One region of the Candidatus Brocadia sinica JPN1 genome, then DNA from elsewhere that is predicted to be linked to it. Evidence: riboswitches for the same ligand, from Rfam matches in the RefSeq annotation. Region 1 holds a riboswitch; each other region holds the start of a gene.
The links. A riboswitch is a leader RNA that binds a small molecule or an ion and turns the genes downstream of it on or off. The one in region 1 is predicted to bind cyclic di-GMP.
Positions count from the first base shown of each region.

Region 2: it holds a riboswitch for cyclic di-GMP, as region 1 does, so the genes downstream of both, BROSI_RS07885 (peptidoglycan recognition protein family protein) here and BROSI_RS15340 (LamG-like jellyroll fold domain-containing protein) in region 1, are expected to answer to the same signal.
Region 3: it holds a riboswitch for cyclic di-GMP, as region 1 does, so the genes downstream of both, BROSI_RS04960 (DUF6531 domain-containing protein) here and BROSI_RS15340 (LamG-like jellyroll fold domain-containing protein) in region 1, are expected to answer to the same signal.

Region 1 covers NZ_BAFN01000001.1:3,354,210-3,356,484, forward strand. Annotated here, with positions in the region: partial or broken gene BROSI_RS19265 (transposase) at 1-780, opposite strand, end outside; cyclic di-GMP riboswitch class I at 1,074-1,171, shown strand; gene BROSI_RS15340 (LamG-like jellyroll fold domain-containing protein) at 1,237-2,275, shown strand, end outside.
Region 2 covers NZ_BAFN01000001.1:1,774,983-1,777,257, reverse strand. Annotated here, with positions in the region: gene BROSI_RS07890 (hypothetical protein) at 1-333, shown strand, start outside; gene BROSI_RS07885 (peptidoglycan recognition protein family protein) at 440-1,165, opposite strand; cyclic di-GMP riboswitch class I at 1,239-1,381, opposite strand; gene BROSI_RS07880 (tetratricopeptide repeat protein) at 1,511-2,275, opposite strand, start outside.
Region 3 covers NZ_BAFN01000001.1:1,090,644-1,092,918, forward strand. Annotated here, with positions in the region: gene BROSI_RS04950 (hypothetical protein) at 1-720, opposite strand, end outside; cyclic di-GMP riboswitch class I at 877-996, shown strand; gene BROSI_RS04960 (DUF6531 domain-containing protein) at 1,162-2,275, shown strand, end outside.

The DNA of each region.
Region 1 (2,275 bases):
GTACGTAAATGACCCGCATTCATCTGACTCTTACACTCTTCTATCCACGTCTCACACGTAGCCCTCTCTCCATACGAACCATGCGCCTCTATCGGACTTAACCGCTCTGTCGTAACGTAACAGAAATACTCGTACAGGGGCAGAGGAAACAACCCCCTCTCGATTTTGACCAACTTCCTTACTGCTTTTGTTTCTCCAACAAATGCCATTAAATACTGATACGCCTTCTGGCCCTTTTTCTTAGGATTGTATCCAACCTCTGCTCCTTCCTGATTCCCATATACTCCATCCACGGTTGAATCAACGTCTATCCACATATCGCTCAGCGCACTTCTCAATCTGTGACCTGAACGCACCGCCCGTTTCCACACCTGTCCCCTGAATCGATGGATTATCCCTGTCAGCTCCACAATATCCCTCTGCGTTACCAGCTTCATCATACGTCCTATTGTCGTATCTACAGGATTCTTTTCCATCCCGCCATCTTCATCAGTACCTCATCTGCCCATACCTTCGTTATCTGCACCATCGAGGTCGCTCCGGCTATCAAACCGATTACTGCCATTTGCATGGCATCAACAATCTGATACTGGGCATTTGCCCCCCCGCTCCTTACGGATTGCCTCTTGTACTCTCTGCCTGAATAACAACTTCCCCATATTCCCCATACATAAAGGTTAGGACTGGTAAGAGTGCTGCGTGTACTGTTAATCCCTTCCCACTCATCTCCGTCTTGATTTTCGGTTGTCTTCTTTCCCCGTTTTGTGCTATAGTCTTCATTGAAAAGGTGAACCTCCTTTTAGGTGTTTTTATTCTTAAAATACCTTCAATTCCCTTGGAGATTCTACCTTTTCTCGTCTAATCCTGCAACAAGGCTTTGCCTTGTTGCAGGATTTAGGTTATTAATAATTATTTTTATTTTTTGTTTGACACAGATGTGATTATGCTGTATTTTACACTAACACACTAACACACTAACACACTAACACACTAACACACTAACACACTAACACACTAACACACTAACACACTAACACACTAACACACTAACACACTAATTATATAGAAATACATTTCGATAAGGGCAAACCCTGAGTAATCAGGGGACGCAAAGTAAAGGGTCTTTAAACATACAGGGAAGTAGTTTAAACAAGATAGCCTTACTGCCGAAGATGTTTTTATGAATATCTTTGCAGTAAGGCTTTTTTATTTGAATGTTAATTGGGGAGTAAGAAAATGGCTATTCGACATAAATTAATATTAGGGGCGATTTCTTTCACCGGCATATTAGGATTTTTATTCATTCTGTCTTTTCCCTCTTTTGCGCAAGAATGGGGAAGTATTAGCATTGGGGCAGATACAGATGGAGCATTGGAAGTATCTCTAGAGAATAGTAAGATAAGACTGAAATATGGACGTTTTTTCGGCGGACACCATTATGAACATGCGATCAAGGATCTGGTGATCAAGAGTGTCAATGAGGATCAGGCAGGGTTTTACCTTGATGCATGCGCTAATCGTGGAACACTTACAACAGCGGTTGTTGTGCAGGATGATGCAAATGTCAAGACCGTTCGACTCGAGTGGGATAATGGAGCCAAGGTGTCAGAGGTATCAATCTATCCAGACAGTCATTATATAAAAACGAAATACCTAAAGTATGGCACAAATATTGTGGACCAGGGATCTCCTGGAGGCGGTGGTAGTAGTAGTGGGGTGTACGAAATATATGGCGCGAGTGAGTGGAAAAGGGGTTACGTAATTTATCCCAATATTTATTTTGATCGGTATCCGGGTGATGTGGGTTACCAAAATATTACCGAAATAGACCAACCTGGGCCTCTGGATTATCACGGGTGGTTTATCATGGGTGTATACAACGAGGCAAATGGGAGAGGATTTGGTAGGGTAGCGCCTGTATCGCAGATAGACATTATAAAGCTTTTGTGGAACAAAGGCTTTGAACTTTGCCCTACTTTTAACAGGACACATTCACCCTACACCGCATATTTATTTGTCGTGACGGGAGGAGGCGCCAATGAAATACTCTCGAGAGGGAAAAATCTTGCTGATGGTTTGGGAGATAATGCATCGCCCACTGTGGCTATTACCAACCCGACTGAGGGGGCGACATTTACAACACCAACGGACATAACGATAACGGCAACGGCCTCGGATATTGATGGTGTCGTGAGCAAGGTTGAGTATTACGCGGGGAGCACAAAACTTGGTGAAACAACTTCCGAACCTCACATTCTCACATGGAACAATGTAA
Region 2 (2,275 bases), 1.6 Mb from region 1:
AATACGAACACCCTTTTACTCGTTATTATTGTCTTACTACTCATAGTGCTGGTATTGAAAAACACGACAAATTATGTCGTTGCGCAAGGTGATGGGAACGCACGGCATGTTTTTGGTGTTGTGGGAGAGAAGCAAGGTAACAGACAGCCATTTTATCTTGTAGATACCGAAGAACAGACCATTATGATATATGAGTATTTCCAGGGAGGAGGTTTAGGACTTGTGGCTGCCCGAAATTACAAATATGACAAAAAATTACAAGAGCATGGAAGGCCTTATGGTATGTCTATTGAAGAGGTAAAGACAGAACTATTAAAAACACAAACAAAGTAACCCAGCGTAGCCGTAACAAAAAGAGTTACACGAGACTTACTAATAACTACAGAACAAAAACTTCCTCAAAAATAACTTTTTACACGAACACAACAAAAGCCTACCATTATAATTCCTGGATATGCTTGCTTCCTTTTGATGCGATTTGCAGCAATCTTGTCTTAATCTCTGCAAATGGGAAATTTTTACCTGGACAGGCGGTACATTTCTGATGCACCTCTTTATGCTGTAATATATTAGATGAAGCAATATTGTATTTTCTGGAAAGATATTGGATAAGTCTGACGAGCGAATCGAGTTGGTTTTCGGTTGGGGCTCCCCCGTTTTCAAAATCACCAACCAGACAAACCCCGATTGCTACACGATTACAATCCATATTCGCTGTATGGGCGCCATGAATTTGTTTTTTCCAGCGCTCACCAACCTCAATTTCACCATCTCCTGAAACAGATCCGTTCCCAATCACAAAATGGTAAGCGAGGCCATGCTGCCATTTTCTGTTTTTCCGGTGGTAATGGTCAAATCGGGCGGCATTACCTTTTGCCGTGGCGCTGTGATGTATAACGATATACTCCCATGGTCTTCCATTTGTATTGATGCGACAGAGTTTTTCGAGATCTTGCACATAGGAGGAACTTCCAAGGCCTTCCGGTCTTTTCGTTCTTTCAATCTTTACACTGGTAAAAAAGGGTGTAGAAACACACAAGCCCGATGCAACCAGTATCATAATGAGCGAAAGGCATTGAACCATCCTCTCGCCCTGGTGCATGATTCTATTCCTAAAATAGATCTTCGAGTTTCGCGACAATAAGGATACTATTTTTCTATGCATAGAATGCCGCCTTAACTTAAAGTTTTTAGAAATAAAAAAAGCCTTGCTGTGAAAATATTCATTCCCGAACATCTTCGGCAGTAAGGCTATCTTTAAAAGTTAAAGCTTCCTCTATGGTACGCGTCTCTTTTATTATCTCAGGTGAACCCCGCATGAACCTATTAAAGACCCTTTCCTTTGCGTCCCCCGATCACTCGGAGTTTGCCTTTATCGTTGTTATATTATAAATGTAATTTTTTCATTGTCAATAAATAATTTCTGGTTTCTAAGCGCCGAATTGGGAACCCACTTACCGAAGAAACCCTGTTCATGAAAATCTTATGAAAGAACACAGATAACCATTGGCTACTTATTTTTTAGCTTGCTGATGAATTCCGTTATTTCTTTTGCCATGGATTGCCGAGAGTCTAATCTGAGTGTTTCGTTCAGGTGGAATAATGCGCTGGAAGGGTTGTTTAAGTAATTTGCATAAATAACGCCGAGTAGTTTATGTGCTAACGGGTTATTCGGCTGATAGTGAACCGATTGGTGAAGAGAATCTACCGATTCACTGTATTGTCCTTTCCGGTAAAAGGCATTTCCAAGATAATAGTATATCTCTCCATCGGCGGGATTGTATTTTACTGCCTCTTTAAACTCAGAAATGGCTTCATCCACAAGATTTTTTGACATATAAGCATTTCCCAGGTTACAGTGGGCATTGCTATCTACAGGATTACATTTTAAGGCCAACTGAAGTTCAGCAATCGCGTTATCTGTTGATCCCTTCGTCAAATATATCCCCGCTAAATTATTATGCACATCCGCATTGTCAAATCCCCGTGCAACTGCCTCATTCAGTTCATTAACAGCCTTATCGGGATAACCCTTCTTCGCATAGACAATGCCAAGGTTATTATGCACATTGGCCAATTTTGGATTGAGTCGAATTGCGGTATCAAATTCATGTATGGCCTTCTCAAACTGCTCCATATCTGTAAAAATAATCCCCAGATTGTTGTGGAGATCAGCGTTCGCAGGGTCCAGCTTCAGCGCTGTTTTGAACTCAGTCAATGCCTCCCCGAAGTTCCCCATTTCCCTGTAAGTATTTCCCAGGTTGTTATGTGTGGT
Region 3 (2,275 bases), 2.3 Mb from region 1:
CACCCACTTTGATGCAGCCCAGTAATTCCAGAACTCCCACAGGAAACCGCAGATGTAACCTGCTACGAAGAGGCTCAATATCCGGGAAAGCCTGCCTTCTTCTAAATCCTTTAATAATGATTCCCCTTTGCTACAATATACGATGGGGTCGAATATCATGACATATCCCGTCCAGACCAGCCCAAAGAGATAACGGGCATAGTCTCTGCTGATGAGCAATGGAGCCATGATAAAAAAGAATCCCAGGACAATACTGGTATATATAATCCTGTTTGAAACGCGGAGATTGGCAATCCGAAATCGATCGAAAAATTTCAGGGTTTTGATGAGTTCTGTGGTTTGAAACATCCCCGGCATGATCAGAGCAAAGGCCAGTCCCATTCCAATACAGAGTTCTATCCTGTTTTTCGGCAAACCCTGATATTCCCAGTTTGCAAGATGGAGGTTGTAAAATTCAAATAGGAGCCAGAAGGCAATAGACAGGGGCATCTGAATGTAAAATTCCCGTCTGCGGTTACAGAGGAGTGAATTCCCTTTGAGCCTAAAAATAATCGCATCTAAAAGCATCACGTAGCCCAACCAACATAAAGGGGTTGCCCAGATGCTGATTTTATAAGCAAAGTAATTGTGATGCTGAATGAGCAAGCAGCACTCAACAAAACAGATTAATCCAATACCCAGCCAGCCATGATGCTTAAATGTGAAGGATGTGTTTTTCATGGAATAATGGTTATGAATGGTTGAAAAATCATACCTCGACGGAAATAGTGTTTCAAGATATTTTATATTTTTATTGATAACTATAATAATTATTGTTAACCATTACGACTGAAAACAATTTATCTCCATCAATTTATTTATACAATAAAAAAACCATCGCGATAAAGACAAACCCTGAGTGATCAGGTGGCGCAAAGTAAAGGGTCTTTTAAACAGACCAAGAGCGCAGTTTATAAAAGACCGCTTGTTGGGAAAAAAGATAGCCTTACTGCCGAAGATGTTTCCAGGAAATATCTTTGCAGTAAGGCTTTTTTATTTTGTAAATATCATCGATCAATGGCCTTCTGGGAGTTCTTGAAAGATGCAATAATAACCATTTTGCTACCATTCTACCAATCTAAGGGCATCGAAGAAAAAGTCCAGCCATAAAAGGAGGAAACTATGCAACCACATAGCTTTAAATTTCCAAAGCGTGCACAACGTACTTTCGTAAAATATCTGTTTGCTTTTGCCTTCTTCATTTTTTCTTCTGTCATATTTACCTTGGCCGGATATGCCCATACATGCGGCCCCTCTGTCTTAGAGATGAAAGTTGGAGAGACAACGACCTGGCAGATCACGGCTGATCTTACAGAGGAAGAAACCCTGTATACGCCTTTAAATACAGGTGATCCGAATGTTGCAACGATATCATCAGATACGCCATTCACTGCCCACCACGGTGTATTTACGATTACTACCGTAGTGGCTGGACAGACGAGTTTTGCAATTCAATGGTATTTTATGAGCAGACCGATGCAGGCGATGTTTGGTGAGGTCGTCGTTGCCGTAAAAGAGGCTGAACCAACGCCAGTCGCAATGGTTACACCAACACTCATATTATCGGGACTTATAATCAATGACGACTTCTTTGTTTGTCCTTTCAACAGCACGTCCACACACGGGAAAAAATTTGTTCAAGCAAGGGGTGGCATTTTTATTGACGCAACCTGCACAATATGCCCACCACCTGATACCGCTTCCATGATTGCAAGCGGTGGCTTGAAAAATGACACCCCCGACCCCATAACCCTTCACAATGGTGAATTTGTCTTACAGATAACAGACCTCAAGATCCCCGGACGTGGTTTCGACTGGACATTTACCCGCACCTATAAAAGCCGTGTTACCTTTGATAGCCCGCTGGGTCATAACTGGGATTTTAACTATAACTCCAGGCTCTTGGAAATTACCGAAGAGAATCAGGATGCCATTTCAACGGATACCTTTTCTCCTATCCTGAGTGATTCATTTATAAAAGTGGGAAGCGTTGTGGTTATGGACGGTCACGGCCACTCTGACCTTTACGGGCTGCAATCAGATGTCGCAGACAGCACCCCGCTCGGCGCCTATACCCGTCTGACAAAGAATGGAGATGGTTCCTTTACCTTAAGAGACCGACAGGGGAGCAAAAAGTCTTATGACAGAAATGGATTCCTTGTCCATTTAGAAGACAGGCATGTCAATACCATGACCTTTACAAGGGATGAGGATGGAAAACTTTTAGGGGCTATCG